One region of the Streptomyces tamarix genome, then DNA from elsewhere that is predicted to be linked to it. Evidence: riboswitches for the same ligand, from Rfam matches in the RefSeq annotation. Region 1 holds a riboswitch; the other holds the start of a gene.

Evidence for each region. Region 1 has a riboswitch for glycine ahead of gcvT (glycine cleavage system aminomethyltransferase GcvT). Riboswitches for the same ligand answer to the same signal wherever they lie in the genome.
Region 2: another riboswitch for glycine. It lies ahead of gcvP (aminomethyl-transferring glycine dehydrogenase); the one in region 1 lies ahead of gcvT (glycine cleavage system aminomethyltransferase GcvT).

What each region holds. Positions count from the first base shown of each region.
Region 1 is NZ_JAWCTQ010000001.1:71,578-79,364, forward strand. Features, by position in the region: gene RND61_RS00310 (ABC transporter substrate-binding protein) at 1-478, opposite strand, end outside; gene RND61_RS00315 (enhanced serine sensitivity protein SseB C-terminal domain-containing protein) at 686-1,504, opposite strand; gene RND61_RS00320 (enhanced serine sensitivity protein SseB) at 1,558-2,337, opposite strand; gene RND61_RS00325 (AAA family ATPase) at 2,422-3,075, opposite strand; glycine riboswitch at 3,224-3,321, shown strand; gene gcvT (glycine cleavage system aminomethyltransferase GcvT) at 3,482-4,597, shown strand; gene gcvH (glycine cleavage system protein GcvH) at 4,694-5,068, shown strand; gene glyA (serine hydroxymethyltransferase) at 5,103-6,362, shown strand; gene RND61_RS00345 (L-serine ammonia-lyase) at 6,535-7,787, shown strand, end outside.
Region 2 is NZ_JAWCTQ010000014.1:132,333-140,119, reverse strand. Features, by position in the region: gene RND61_RS13940 (FHA domain-containing protein) at 1-32, shown strand, start outside; gene ftsR (transcriptional regulator FtsR) at 75-824, shown strand; gene RND61_RS13930 (bifunctional nuclease family protein) at 878-1,351, shown strand; gene RND61_RS13925 (MerR family transcriptional regulator) at 1,593-2,186, shown strand; gene RND61_RS13920 (DNA polymerase IV) at 2,252-3,733, shown strand; gene RND61_RS13915 (PRC-barrel domain-containing protein) at 3,661-3,996, opposite strand; glycine riboswitch at 4,140-4,238, shown strand; gene gcvP (aminomethyl-transferring glycine dehydrogenase) at 4,421-7,306, shown strand; gene RND61_RS13905 (DUF5999 family protein) at 7,428-7,634, opposite strand.

The sequences.
Region 1 (7,787 bases):
TTTCCTTGTCCTCGTTCTTGGCGAAGCCGCCCATGATCTTCTGCCAGTAGTACGAGACCGCGCTGGTCTGGTAGGTGCCCTTCCAGTTGAACCAGTGGTCGTAGTTGGCACAGACGGCGGCCGCGTTGAACGGCTCGCCGTCGTGGAACTTCACCCCCTTGCGGAGGTTGAACGTCCACACCGTGCCGGCGTCGTTGCCGGACCACGACTCGGCGAGGCCGCCGACGAGCTTGGTGCCGCCCGACTCGTGCTCCAGCAGCGCCTCGAAGGCCTGGCGGGTCACGCGGAACGTTTCGCCGTCGCTGGCGAGGGCCGGGTCGAGCGACCCCGGGTCACCGGCGCCGGCGAACACGAACGTGTCCTTGTCGCCGCCCTTGTCGCCGTCCTTGCCGCGTTCGCTGGCGCAGCCCGTCGCGATCATTCCGACGGCGAGCGCCGCGGTGACCGCCCGGACCGCACGGGACTTGAGTATGCGCATGGGCCACCCCTGGTCTGGCCTAGTGAATGAGGTCTTGACCGGCCGAACACTACCCACGGGCGGCATCCCGGAGAACAGTCCGGATAGCGGTGATACCTAGTCGAGACCCGGACAGTCACCAAACCGTCCCCATCCCGGACAAGCCCCCTGTCGGAGTTAACACCCCCGTCACACGGGGGAGTTCGGCGGGAGCCGCCGGACGGCAGCTCAGCCCTGCTGCGGGTAGCCGTAGGCGGCGGTCCCGCGCCGCGGCGGGGGGAGGTGGGCCTCGCGGTCGTAGAAGGGGCGGGCGTTGGCGCGCAGCCACATCGCGACCGGGTCGTACCCGTCGGACATGGCGACCGTCGACACGGGCAGCCCGTCCGGGACGGCCGCGACGGACTGCTGCATCATCGCGCGGACCGCGTCGACGGACGCCTGGCCCGTGTCGTAGAGGTCGAGGCCGATGGCGAGGTACGGCGTGCCGAGGGCCGGCTGCACCCAGGCGCGGCGCAGGGAGCGGACGGCGGGGGTGCGGTGGGCGTTCTGGGTGAGCAGGGCGTAGAACTGCGGCAGCTCGATGGCGGGCTCGGAGAGCCGGAGCGGGCCGGCGGGCATGCGGTCCAGGCCGGTGGCGATCCGGCGCAGGTCGGGCCAGGGGATGCCGACGCCGCCGCCGGGGGCGTGCGGGTTGAGCCAGATGCCCCACCGGTCGGGGTAGAGGGCGCGGGCCACGTCGCGGACGGCGACGACCTCGTGGGCGCGGTTCCAGCCGGAGGCGGCGAGCTCCTGGGCGGAGGTGACGCACGGGGCGTAGCCGAGGCCGTCGACCTCCATGTTCCCGTACTGGGCGTCGGGGGAGCCGGCCTGGCCGTGCCAGAGCAGCATCCACACCTGGCTCCCGGCGAGGGCGTGGAGCAGCGCCTCGTAGGCGTCGTAGCGCCCGGGGGAGACCTGCCGCAGCATGTGCTCGACCTCTCCCCGAGGTCCCGGCTGCGCTCCACCAGGGGACGCCCCACTGCCCGCCGCGGTGCCTGACGCGCTCACCTGATCCCGCCCCTCGTTCGCAGACTTCCGGTCCAGCTTAAGGGCGCGCCCGGTCAGGAGCCGTGTTCGCGGCGGTAGAAGGGGCGCACCTTCTCGAGCATCCAGTCGCCGACGGGGTCCCGGGCGACGTCGAGGAGGACCAGGTTGACCGGCCACGGCACGGGGACGGCGCCCAGGGCCCGGCCGAGGGCGTCCATGGGGGCGGCGCGGTCGGCGTCCTCCCAGGAGGAGAGCTGGACGCCGACGAAGAGGGTGGGCGGCTCGCCCTCGATGCTGGCCAGGGCGCGCCGGGCGGTGAGGACCACCCCGGTCGCCCCGAACTCGGCGCTCGCGGCGGAGAGGAAGTCGACGGGGTCGTCCTGCCAGTCCGGCTCGAACAGCCGGACGCGGGCGCCGGAGGCCGGCCCTTCGAGGGGGCCGCGACCGGTGCGGCACAGCTCGGCGACGGCGGGCGGCGGGAGGGGCGCGCCGACGGTGCCGCCGGGGTTGAGGGCGAGGCCGAGCTGCGGCGGCAGGCCGCGGGCGAACTCGACGGCGGGGGCGACGGCGTACGCCATGTGGCCGCCGGCGCAGGCGCGGAACTGGCTCTCGGAGGTGAACACCGGGACGTACGGCAGGCCGTCGAGCTCCAGCGTGGGCAGGTCGAGGCCGGGGGCGCCGGGGCCGGCGCCGTCCGGGGAGCCGCCCCTGGGCAGGGGCACCCAGACGAGGCTGCGGCCGAGGACCTCGACGATGCGGGCGCCGGAGGCGCCCTGGCCGAGGGAGGCGGACAGGACCTCCTCCAGTTCGTTGGAGGGCCATGCGGTGTCGACTGCGGCGGGTGCGGTGTCCACGGTGTCCCCTGCGTCCTTCCCCGGTTCTTCCGGTGCGTGCCGCAGCACCCTAGCGCGGGCGGGGGACGGGCCGGCGCCGGCGGATCAGAGGAAGCGGATGCGGGCCAGGGCCGTGGCCGCCGCGCGGTCGAGGAGGACGGCGGAGCCGCAGCCGCCGGGCAGGACGCCCCGCTCGGCGTCGCGGACGAGCCGGCCGACGGCTCTGCGGTGCCGGGCGAAGGCGTACGCGGAGACGCCCCTCCCCCGCTCCCGCTGGCCCTCGCGGGCGGTGTCGGGGTCGACGTCGAGGAGCAGCAGGTGCAGCGTGCCGCCCCGGCGGCGGGCCTCGCGGGCGAGCCAGCGGCGCACCCAGGACTGCGTGCCGCAGTCGTGGACGACGACGCCGTGGCCGGAGCGCAACCGGGCCCGCAGGCCGGCGTAGTGGGCGGCGCGGACGAGGGGCCGGTAGAGGGCGTACGGCAGGAGGCGCGGCACGCGGCCCTCCCAGCGCTCGCGGGTGTCCTGGGAGTCGACGGCGCGGCCGGGGGCGATCCGCCGGATGAGAGTGGACTTGCCGCTGCCGGGCAGACCGGAGACGACGACCACGTCGGCCTCGGCGAAGGCCAGCTCGCGCGGGACCCGCCCGCCGCGGGCGCGGAGGTCGCGCAGGACCGGGAGCGCGGCCGTGCGGGCGGGCAGCGCCGGCGGCGCCGGCACCCCCGCGGTCGTGGCGTACGCGCCGGACCGCTGCGACATCATGGCCCCTCCCGAGCTCGGCTCCCCCCAGCCTGCCCAAGAAGTGTAAAGAAACAGTAATGGGACACAAGCGATTTGCCGACAAGCCGAGGTTTTCCTCTCCGGGCCCCCGTGCAATGATGTGCGCGCCGACAACCGCATACAGGCCGCTCGAATCCGTGCGGGAGAGTCCCGGGCCGGCGACGGCCCGGGCGCCGAAGGAGCAAGTCCCTCCCTTGAATCTCTCAGGCCCCGCACCGCACGGATGAGGCAGATCTGAAAAGCGAGCCGCTCCCCGCACCGCCGGGGCGGGCTCCACCCAAGGTGCAAGCCGCGCCCCCGGAAGGGGTCACGGCGAACCTCTCAGGTTCCGATGACAGATGGGGAGGACCGTCCTCGCCACCCATGCCCCGGACCTGGGAGCCCTTCCATGAGCACTTCCCCCCGCCGCACGGCCCTCGACGCGCTGCATCGCGCGCTGGGCGCCACCATGACCGACTTCGCCGGCTGGGACATGCCGCTGCGGTACGGCAGCGAGCGCGACGAGCACACCGCCGTCCGCACCCGGGCCGGTCTGTTCGACCTCTCCCACATGGGTGAGATCACCGTCACCGGCGCGCAGGCGGCGGACCTCCTCGACTACGCCCTGGTCGGCGACATCGGCGGTGTCGGCGTGGGCCGCGCCCGCTACACGATGATCTGCCGGGAGGACGGCGGCATCCTCGACGACCTGATCGTGTACCGGCTCCAGGAGCACACGTACATGGTCGTCGCCAACGCCTCCAACGCCCAGGTGGTGCTGGACGCGCTGACCGGGCGCGCGGCCGGCTTCGACGCCGAGGTCCGCGACGACCGCGACGCGTACGCGCTGATCGCCGTCCAGGGCCCGGAGTCCCCCGGCGTCCTGAAGTCGCTCACCGACGCGGACCTGGACGGCCTGAAGTACTACGCGGGCCTGCCCGGCACGGTCGCCGGCGTCCCGGCGCTGATCGCCCGGACCGGCTACACCGGCGAGGACGGCTTCGAGCTGTTCGTGGCGCCCGAGCACGCCGAGGGGCTGTGGAAGGCGCTGACCGGGGCGGGCGAGGGCGTCGGGCTGATCCCGTGCGGCCTGTCCTGCCGGGACACGCTGCGCCTGGAGGCGGGCATGCCGCTGTACGGGCACGAGCTGACGACCGGGCTGACCCCCTTCGACGCGGGTCTGGGCCGGGTCGTGAAGTTCGAGAAGGCCGGCGACTTCGTGGGCCGCGCCGCGCTGGAGGAGGCCGCCGCGCGCGCCGCGACCGCGCCGCCGCGCAAGCTGGTCGGCCTGGTCGCCGAGGGGCGCCGCGTGCCGCGCGCCGGGATGGCCGTGGTCGCCGACGGCCGGGTGGTCGGCGAGGTCACCTCGGGCGCCCCGTCGCCGACCCTGGGCAAGCCGATCGCCATGGCGTACGTAAACGCGGAGCACGCCGCGCCGGGCACGCCCGGCGTGGGCGTCGACATCCGCGGCACCCACGAGCCGTACGAAGTCGTGGCGCTGCCGTTCTACAAGCGTCGGAAGTGACACGCTCGCGAGCGGTCCGCCCGCGGCGCCGGACGTGATCCCGCACACCCCTCCCCCGTTCACCACCACGCACGCCCGTACAGGAGAATTCAGACCATGAGCAACCCCCAGCAGCTGCGCTACAGCAAGGAGCACGAGTGGCTGTCGCCCGCCGAGGACGGCGTCGCGACGGTCGGCATCACGGAGCACGCGGCGAACGCCCTGGGCGACGTCGTGTACGTCCAGCTTCCGGAGGTCGGCGCCACCGTCACCGCGGGCGAGACCTGCGGCGAGCTGGAGTCCACCAAGTCCGTCAGCGACCTGTACTCGCCGGTCACCGGCGAGGTCGTCGAGGCGAACCAGGCGGTCGTGGACGACCCCTCCCTGGTGAACAGCGCGCCGTTCGAGGACGGCTGGCTGTTCAAGGTGCGCGTCGCCCAGGAGCCGGAGGACCTGCTCTCCGCCGACGAGTACACCGAGTTCGCCGGCTGACCAGCCCGACACCCACACCCGTAGGGACCGCGTGATGTCGCTTCTGAACACCCCCCTCCACGAGCTGGACCCGGACGTCGCCGCCGCCGTCGACGCCGAGCTCCGCCGCCAGCAGAACACCCTGGAGATGATCGCCTCGGAGAACTTCGCTCCGGTCGCGGTCATGGAGGCCCAGGGCTCCGTCCTCACCAACAAGTACGCCGAGGGCTACCCCGGCCGCCGGTACTACGGCGGCTGCGAGCACGTCGACGTGGTCGAGCAGATCGCCATCGACCGCATCAAGGCGCTGTTCGGTGCCGAGCACGCCAACGTGCAGCCGCACTCCGGCGCGCAGGCCAACGCCGCGGCGATGTTCGCCCTGCTGCAGCCGGGTGACACGATCATGGGTCTGAACCTCGCCCACGGCGGGCACCTGACCCACGGCATGAAGATCAACTTCTCCGGCAAGCTCTACAACGTCGTCGCGTACCACGTCGACGACGCGACGGGCCAGGTCGACATGGCCGAGGTCGAGCGCCTCGCCAAGGAGTCCAAGCCGAAGCTGATCGTCGCCGGCTGGTCCGCGTACCCGCGCCAGCTCGACTTCGCGGCGTTCCGCCGGATCGCCGACGAGGTCGGCGCCTACCTGATGGTCGACATGGCCCACTTCGCGGGCCTCGTCGCGGCCGGGCTCCACCCGAACCCGGTGCCGCACGCCCACGTGGTCACCACGACCACCCACAAGACGCTGGGCGGCCCGCGCGGCGGCGTCATCCTGTCGACCGCCGAGCTCGCCAAGAAGATCAACTCCGCGGTCTTCCCCGGTCAGCAGGGCGGCCCGCTGGAGCACGTCATCGCGGCGAAGGCGGTCTCCTTCAAGGTCGCGGCCAGCGAGGAGTTCAAGGAGCGCCAGCAGCGCACCCTGGAGGGCGCGAAGATCCTCGCGGAGCGCCTGGTCCGCGCCGACGTCGCCGAGGCGGGCGTCTCCGTCCTGTCCGGCGGCACGGACGTGCACCTCGTCCTGGTCGACCTGCGCAACAGCGAGCTCGACGGCCAGCAGGCCGAGGACCGCCTCCACGGGATCGGCATCACGGTCAACCGGAACGCCATCCCGAACGACCCGCGGCCCCCGATGGTCACCTCGGGCCTGCGCATCGGCACCCCGGCGCTGGCCACGCGGGGCTTCGGGACCGAGGACTTCACCGAGGTCGCCGACATCATCGCCGAGGCGCTGAAGCCGTCGTACGACGCGGAGGCGCTGAAGGCCCGGGTCACGGCCCTCGCGGCCAAGCACCCGCTTTACCCCGGCCTGTAGGCATACCCGGCGCCCTGTCGGCGTTAGGTACGTTACAGACCACATTGCGGGGCACCGCGCACACTGGAGACGAGTGGGTGCGGTGCCCCGTCCCATGTCCACCGCACCACCCCAGCCCCTCCCTGCACCACCCACCGGCAGACAGCGGCGTCTACCACCAAGGAGTCCTCCCGTGGCCATCTCGGTCTTCGACCTGTTCTCGATCGGCATCGGGCCGTCCAGCTCCCACACGGTCGGCCCCATGCGGGCGGCCCGGATGTTCGCGCGCCGCCTGAAGAACGAGGGGCTGCTCGCCTCCACGGCCTCGGTGCGGTGCGAGCTGTACGGCTCGCTGGGCGCGACCGGCCACGGCCACGGCACGCCCAAGGCCGTCCTGCTGGGCCTGGAGGGGGACTCGCCCCGCACGGTCGACGTGGAGACCGCCGACGACCGGGTCGAGCGGATCAAGGCGAGCGGGCGGATCGACCTGCTCGGCACCCACGGGATCGGCTTCGACTTCGACGAGGACCTGGTCCTGCACCGCCGCAAGGCGCTCCCCTACCACGCCAACGGCATGACCCTGTGGGCGTACGACGCCGAGGGCGCGACGCTGCTGGAGAAGACGTACTACTCGGTGGGCGGCGGGTTCGTCGTCGACGAGGACGCGGTCGGCGCGGACCGGATCAAGCTCGACGACACGGTCCTGAAGTACCCGTTCCGCACGGGCGACGAGCTGCTGCGCCTCACCCGCGAGACCGGCCTGTCGATCTCCGCGCTGATGCTGGAGAACGAGAAGGCGTGGCGCACGGAGGAGGAGATCCGCGCCGGGCTGCTGGAGATCTGGCGGGTCATGCGGGAGTGCGTCGACCGCGGCATGTCCCGCGAGGGCATCCTGCCGGGCGGCCTGAAGGTCCGCCGCCGCGCCGCGACCACGGCCCGCAAGCTGCGCTCCGAGGGCGACCCGCAGGCCCTCGCCATGGAGTGGATCACCCTGTACGCGATGGCGGTCAACGAGGAGAACGCCGCCGGCGGCCGGGTCGTCACCGCCCCGACGAACGGCGCGGCGGGCATCATCCCGGCGGTGCTGCACTACTACGTGAACTTCGTGCCGGGCGCCGACGAGGACGGCGTCGTGCGGTTCCTCCTCGCGGCGGGCGCGGTCGGCATGCTGTTCAAGGAGAACGCGTCGATCTCCGGCGCCGAGGTCGGCTGCCAGGGCGAGGTCGGTTCGGCCTGCTCGATGGCGGCGGGCGCGCTCGCCGAGGTCCTGGGCGGCTCCCCCGAGCAGGTGGAGAACGCCGCCGAGATCGGCATGGAGCACAACCTGGGCCTGACCTGCGACCCGGTCGGCGGGCTCGTGCAGATCCCGTGCATCGAGCGCAACGGCATGGCCGCCGTGAAGGCCGTGACGGCGGCGCGGATGGCGATGCGCGGCGACGGCAGCCA
Region 2 (7,787 bases), on a different contig from region 1:
TGGTCTTCTACACGAGCCAGCGGGGCGTCTGACCCTCCCCCGGACGCCGTCCGGGGGGACCCCAGGGAAGGTCCATGCGGCGAACACCGACGGGCGGTGCCGGTCACGGCACCGCCGACGCGGGTGACCGGCTGGTGAGTATCGGTACGGTCCTCAACCAGCTGCGGGAGGAGTTTCCCGAGGTCACCATCTCCAAGATCCGGTTCCTGGAGGCGGAGGGGCTCGTCGAGCCGCGGCGGACGGCGTCCGGGTACCGGAAGTTCAGCCCGCGCGACGTGGAGCGGCTGGCGCTGATCCTCCGCATGCAGCGGGACCACTACCTGCCGCTGAAGGTCATCCGGGAGCACCTGGACGCCTTGGCCCGCGGTGAGCAGGCCGTCCTGCCCACCCAGGGGCCGCGCGGCGAGTCGCCGGACGGCGGCAGCCCGTGGGAGCCGGACGCGGACCGGGGCGCGGCCGCGCGGGTCGGCCGCGCCGAGCTCCTCGCCGCCGCGGGGGCGAGCGAGGAGCAGCTCGCCGAGTGGGAGTCGTACGGACTGGTCGCCCCGGCGGTGGACGGCGGTTACGACGCCGAGGCGGTGACGGTCGCCAAGCTCGTCGCCGAGCTGGGCCGGTACGGGCTGGAGCCCCGCCACCTGCGGGCGGTGAAGGCCGCCGCCGAGCGCGAGGCGGGGCTGGTGGAGCAGGTCGTCGCGCCGCTGCGGCGGCACCGCAACCCGCAGACCCGGGCGCACGCCGAGGCCACCGCGAAAGAGCTGGCCGCGCTGTCCGTCCGGCTGCACGCGGCCCTCGTCAGGTCGGCCCTCGGAGTCCGGTTCCCCTGACCTTGGCGGATCCCGACTATCCAAACCGGTGCGGCACGTCCTAGGGTTGCTGTGTGAACGAGCTCGATGTTGTCGGTGTCCGGGTGGAAATGCCGTCCAACCAGCCGATCGTGCTCCTGCGTGAAGTGGGAGGCGACCGCTACCTCCCGATCTGGATCGGCCCGGGAGAGGCGACGGCGATCGCCTTCGCCCAGCAGGGCATGACCCCTGCCAGGCCGCTCACCCACGACCTCTTCAAGGACGTGCTCGAGGCCGTGGGCCAGGAGCTGACGGAGGTCCGCATCACGGACCTCCGCGAAGGGGTCTTCTACGCGGAGCTGGTCTTCGCCAGCGGTGTCGAAGTGAGTGCCCGGCCCTCCGACGCCATAGCGCTGGCCTTGCGTACCGGAACGCCGATCTTCGGCAGCGACGGCGTCCTCGACGACGCCGGGATCGCGATCCCGGACGAGCAGGAGGACGAGGTGGAGAAGTTCCGCGAGTTCCTCGACCAGATCTCTCCCGAGGACTTCGGCACCGGCAACCAGTGACCGCGACCGCGCCGCGTACCGGAGCGCGGTGCGCCCGGGCGCGCGGAGGTGGTGTCCTCCCGGCGTTCGGGGGGCGCTCGCCGCGTTTTCGGCGCATTCGAGTAGCGGTTCCCGGAATCGGGACACGTCAAACCACTCTCAGGGTGATTATCACTCGGCGTGGCGAGTGTGGCGATCGTTGACGCACCCCTGGGGACTGCCTACCGTCGATGTGGCAGGTCAAGGACGGAGGGTCGGCGTGATGAGCAGCGGCGACGGTACGGCAGGGGGTCTCCCCGGACGGAGTCCGGTGGGGAGCGGGCCGTATCCGTTTCACGGGGATGCGGCCGAGCCGACGACCGACGTCATCGGGTACCGGGGCCCCACCGCGTGTGCGGCCGCCGGCATCACGTACCGGCAGCTCGACTACTGGGCCCGTACGGGGCTGGTCGAGCCGAGCGTCCGGCCCGCGTACGGGTCGGGCACGCAGCGCCTCTACAGCTTCCGCGACGTCGTCGTCCTGAAGATCGTCAAGCGGTTCCTGGACACCGGTGTCGCCCTGCAGAACATCCGGGCCGCCGTGCGGCACCTGCGCGGCAAGGGACTGCGCGACCTGGAGCGCATGACGCTGATGAGCGACGGCGCGACGGTGTACGAGTGCTCGTCGCCGGACGAGGTCGTGGACCTGCTCCAGGGTGGGCAGGGGATCTTCGGGATCGCGGTCGGCGTGGTGTGGCGGGACGTCGAGGCGGCGCTGTCGCAGTTGCACGGCGAGCGGGTCGACACCGGTGAGACCCTCCTCGGGCAGAACCCGGCCGACGAGCTGGCCCGCCGCAGGCGCGACAAGGCCGTCTGAGCGGCGCGCCCGCCGCCGTACGCGTGTGCGGGCGATTGTCAGTGGGGTGGGGCAGCATCGGTGGTGTGAGAGCCGCGCCGACGATCCTGCACCTGGACATGGACGCGTTCTACGCCGCCGTCGAGCAGGCGGCGAAGCCCAGTCTGCGGGGGAAGCCCGTGATCGTGGGTGGTCTGGGGCCGCGCGGGGTCGTCGCGACGGCGTCGTACGAGGCGCGGCGGTTCGGGGTGCGGTCGGCGATGCCCATGGCGCAGGCCCGGCGGCTGGCGCCGAACGCCGCCTACCTGGTGCCGCGTTTCTCCGTCTACCGGTCGGTGAGCGGACAGGTCATGGAGTTGCTGGGGCGGCTGTCGCCGCTGGTGGAGCCGCTCAGCCTGGACGAGGCGTTCGTCGACCTGGAGGCCGGGGGAGCCGCGTGCGAGGGGGCGGCGGCGCGGGCGGTCGGGGAGCGACTGCGCCGGGACATCCGCGCCGTGACGGGGCTGACCGGTTCGGTGGGGCTGGCGGGCTCCAAGATGCTGGCGAAGATCGCCTCGGAGGAGGCCAAGCCGGACGGCCTCGTGCTCATCGAGCCGGGGACGGAGCGGGCGCTGCTGGCGCCGATGGGCGTGCGGACGCTGCCCGGTGTCGGGCCGGCGACCGAGGAGCACCTGCGGCGGGCCGGGATGACGACGGTCGCCGACCTGGCGGAGGCCGGTGAGGACGAGCTCGTACGGCTCCTGGGCAGGGCGCACGGGACGTCGCTGTACGCGATGGCGCTCGGCCGCGACGACCGGCCCGTGGTGGCGGAGCGGGACGCCAAGTCGATCTCCGTGGAGGACACCTTCGACGTGGACCTGCACGACCGGGTGCGGGTGCGGTGGGAGGTGGAGCGGCTCGCCGAGCGGTGCGTGCGCCGGCTGCGGGCCGCCGGCCGCTCGGGGCGCACGGTGGTGCTGAAGGTGCGGCGGTACGACTTCTCGACGCTGACCCGCTCCGAGACGCTGCGCGGCCCGACCGACGACCCCGTGGTGGTGCGGGAGGCCGCCGCCCGGCTGCTCGACGCCGTCGACACGACGGGAGGGGTGCGGCTGCTCGGCGTCGGGGTCAGCGGGCTGGCCGACTTCACGCAGGAGGACCTGTTCGCCCAGGCGGCGGTCGACGGGCCCCCGGCCGTGCCCGGCGCCTCCGACGGGGTGCCGCCGCTGTCCGCGGGGGAGGCCGCGGCCGGGCCGGAGGAGCCGCCGCCGGACGCCGGGCCGGGTGGGGGTGCCGTCGACGGCGGGGAGCCGGTGCCGGGGGAGCGGCGGTGGCTCGCCGGGGCGGATGTGCGGCACACCGCGTACGGGCCCGGGTGGGTGCAGGGCAGCGGGCTCGGCCGGGTCACCGTGCGGTTCGAGGAGCCGGGGTCGGCGCCCGGCAGGGTGCGGACGTTCCGGACGGACGACCCGGAGCTGGAGCCGGGCGATCCGCTGCCGCTGGTGTCGGGCGGCGGTCAGCCGCCCCCGTCCGCCGGCGTGCCGGAGTGCCTGCCCGGGGACGGCGCGGCCGGCAGGGCCAGGCCGTAGTGCCGGTACAGCTGCAGCTCCTGCTCCGGCGAGAGGTGCCGGCCCACCCCGAAGCCCGGGGCGTCCTTGATGAGGGCCTTCTCGTACGGGACGTGCAGGCCGTCGTCGGCCAGCTCGCTCGGCTCCAGCGGGACGAACGCGTCGCGCCCGAAGAGGCCCCTCCGTACGGCCGCCCATTCGGGGACGCCCGTCGCGTCGTCCAGGTACACCTCGTCCACCGTGCCGACCTTGCGGCCGTCGCGGTCGAACACCTTGCGCCCCATCAGGCCGCGCGGGTCGATGTCGGTTTGCACAGTTCCTCCAGCCGGTCGCAACGGGTCCGTCACCCCTACGAAAGGGCACAACGGTGACCTCGGCCACTCGAGGGATCGGCCTGGAACCTCGCTGGTAGGCTGGTCATGGCTGCTGACCCCGTGCGGGAGAGTCCTCCGGAGAAACCGTCCGGAGGCGCCGAAGGAGCAAATCCTCCCCGGAATCTCTCAGGCCCCTGTACCGCACGGACGAGGTCACTCTGGAAAGCAGGGCGGGCGTCGGACGGCACCCGCCCTCACCGACGGTGAAAGCCGTGCCACCCCTCGCCGGGGTGCGCGGCGAAGCTCTCAGGTTGAGATGACAGAGGGGGAGGCCGTCCGGGCACCCGCGCCGAGGTGCCCCTCGCAGGTCGCTATGACCAGGAGGCCCCCGTACATGACCGCCAACCGCATTCCGCTCTCCCAGCTTGAGCGGGGCACCCCCTTCGAGCAGCGCCACATCGGCCCCGACTCCGGGGCGCGCGCCAAGATGCTCGCGCAGGTCGGCTACGGCTCGCTCGACGAGCTCACGGCGGCCGCGGTGCCGGACGCGATCAAGAGCGCCGAGGCGCTCGGTCTGCCCGAGGCCCGCACCGAGGCCGAGGTCCTCGCCGAACTGCGTTCCCTGGCGGACCGCAACCAGGTCCTGGCCCCGATGATCGGCCTCGGCTACTACGGCACGTTCACGCCGCCGGTCATCCTCCGCAACGTCATGGAGAACCCGGCCTGGTACACGGCGTACACGCCGTACCAGCCGGAGATCTCGCAGGGCCGCCTGGAGGCGTTGCTCAACTTCCAGACCATGGTCGCCGACCTGACCGGTCTGCCCACCTCCGGCGCGTCCCTCCTCGACGAGGGCACCGCCGCCGCGGAGGCCATGTCCCTGGCCCGGCGCGTCGGCAAGGTCAAGAACGGCGTCTTCCTGGTCGACGCCGACGCCCTGCCGCAGACGATCGCCGTCATCGAGACCCGCGCCGAGCCGACCGGCGTCGAGGTCGTCGTCGCCGACCTGAGCGACGGCATCCCCGCCGAGGCGGCCGAGCGCGGCGTCTTCGGCGTCCTGATCCAGTACCCGGGAGCCTCCGGTGCCGTCCGCGACATCAAGCCACTGATCGACGCCGCCCACGAGCTGGGCGCCGTCGTCACCGTCGCCGCCGACCTGCTGGCGCTGACCCTGCTGGCCTCGCCCGGTGAGCTGGGCGCGGACATCGCCGTCGGCACCACCCAGCGGTTCGGCGTCCCGATGGGCTTCGGCGGACCGCACGCCGGCTACATGGCCGTCCGCGACACGTTCGCCCGCAGCCTGCCCGGCCGCCTCGTCGGCGTCTCCGTCGACGCCGACGGGAACAGGGCGTACCGCCTCGCGCTCCAGACCCGCGAGCAGCACATCCGCCGCGAGAAGGCCACCAGCAACATCTGCACCGCCCAGGTGCTCCTCGCCGTCATGGCCGGCATGTACGCGGTCTACCACGGCCCCGACGGCCTGAAGGAGATCGCCCGGCGCACCCACCGGTACGCGGCGATCCTCGCGGCCGGCCTGCGCGCCGGCGGCGTCGAGGTGGTCCACGGCGGCTTCTTCGACACCGTCACCGCGCGCGTGCCCGGCAAGGCCGCCGAGGTCGTCGCCGCGGCCCGCGAGGGCGGCGTCAACATCCGCCTCGTCGACGCCGACCACGTCTCGGTCGCCTGCGACGAGACCACCGGCCGCGATCGGATCTCCACCGTGTGGGCCGCCTTCGGCGTGAGCGGCGACATCGAGGCCCTGGACGCCGAGACCGCCGACGCGCTGCCCGAGGCGCTGCTGCGCACCGACGCGTACCTCACCCACCCGGTCTTCCACGCGCACCGCTCCGAGACCGCGATGCTGCGCTACCTGCGCAGGCTCGCCGACCGCGACTACGCGCTGGACCGCGGCATGATCCCGCTCGGCTCCTGCACGATGAAGCTGAACGCGACCACCGAGATGGAGCCGGTCACCTGGCCCGAGTTCGGCCAGATGCACCCCTTCGCCCCGGCGGAGCAGGCCGAGGGCTACCTCAGCCTCATCCACGAGCTGGAGGACCGCCTCGCCGAGGTCACCGGCTACGACAAGGTGTCGATCCAGCCCAACGCCGGTTCGCAGGGCGAGCTCGCGGGCCTCCTCGCCGTCCGCGCCTACCACCGCGCCAACGGCGACGCGCAGCGCACGGTCTGCCTCATCCCGTCCTCCGCGCACGGCACCAACGCCGCGTCCGCCGTCATGGCCGGCATGAGGGTCGTCGTCGTCAAGACCGCCGACGACGGCGAGATCGACGTCGCGGACCTGCGCGCCAAGATCGAGCAGTACCGCGACGAGCTCGCCGTGCTGATGATCACGTACCCGTCGACGCACGGCGTCTTCGAGGAGCACGTCGCCGACATCTGCGCCCAGGTCCACGAGGCCGGCGGCCAGGTGTACGTCGACGGTGCCAACCTCAACGCGCTCGTCGGCCTGGCGAAGCCCGGCGAGTTCGGCGGCGACGTGTCGCACCTGAACCTGCACAAGACGTTCTGCATCCCGCACGGCGGCGGCGGCCCCGGTGTCGGCCCGGTCGCGGTCCGCTCCCACCTCGCCCCGTACCTGCCCAACCACCCGCTCCAGCCGGCCGCCGGCCCGGAGACCGGCGTCGGCCCGATCTCGGCGGCGCCGTGGGGCTCGGCCGGCATCCTGCCGATCTCCTGGGCGTACGTACGGCTCATGGGCGGCGAGGGCCTCAAGCGCGCCACGCAGGTCGCCGTCCTCGCGGCGAACTACATCGCCAAGCGCCTGGAGCCGCACTTCCCGGTCCTGTACACCGGCCCGGGCGGCCTGGTCGCGCACGAGTGCATCATCGACCTGCGGCCGCTGTCGAAGGAGACCGGCGTCAGCGTCGACGACATCGCCAAGCGCCTGATCGACTACGGATTCCACGCGCCGACCATGTCCTTCCCGGTCGCCGGCACGCTGATGATCGAGCCGACCGAGAGCGAGGACCTGGCGGAGCTCGACCGGTTCTGCGACACGATGATCGCGATCCGCGGCGAGATCGAGAAGGTCGCGTCGGGTGTCTGGCCGGCCGACGACAACCCGCTGCGCAACGCCCCGCACACGGCGGCCGCGCTCGGCGGCGAGTGGGACCACGCCTACAGCCGCGAGGAGGCCGTCTTCCCGGCCGGCGTCTCGGCCGCGGACAAGTACTGGCCGCCGGTGCGCCGGATCGACGGCGCCTTCGGCGACCGCAACCTGGTCTGCTCCTGCCCGCCGCTCGACGAGTACGACGCCTGAGGCGGGCGGCGGACGCGGTAGGCGTCGGGGCCGGTGCGGAGGCGATCGCCTCCGCACCGGCCCCACGCCGGCGTACCGTGCTCCGTACGGACGTACAGCCGTACGGACGCGGTCGTCCTGGCTAGGCGGCTCTCGCGATCCGCGCCGCGGTCAGGGGCCGGTGCGGTGCGATGATCTGCCCGTTGGGCAGCAGCTCACCCGTGTCCTCGAAGAGCAGGACGCCGTTGCACAGCAGGCTCCAGCCCTGCTCCGGGTGGTGCGCCACGATGCGGGCGGCCTCCCGGTCGGCGGAGTCTGCGGTCGGGCAGGGTGGCTGGTGCTGGCACATGGCTGGGTTCTTTCGCTGCGGTGTGGAGTCTGCTCTGCGGCTCGATGCGGTGTTCATGGCCGCCCCCCGTCTTCCGGTCGGTCCGTTTCCAGTGTTGCCCCACGGCTCCGTTTCCGCAGGGATTTCACGGCAGCGCTTCCTACTGGTGAAGGA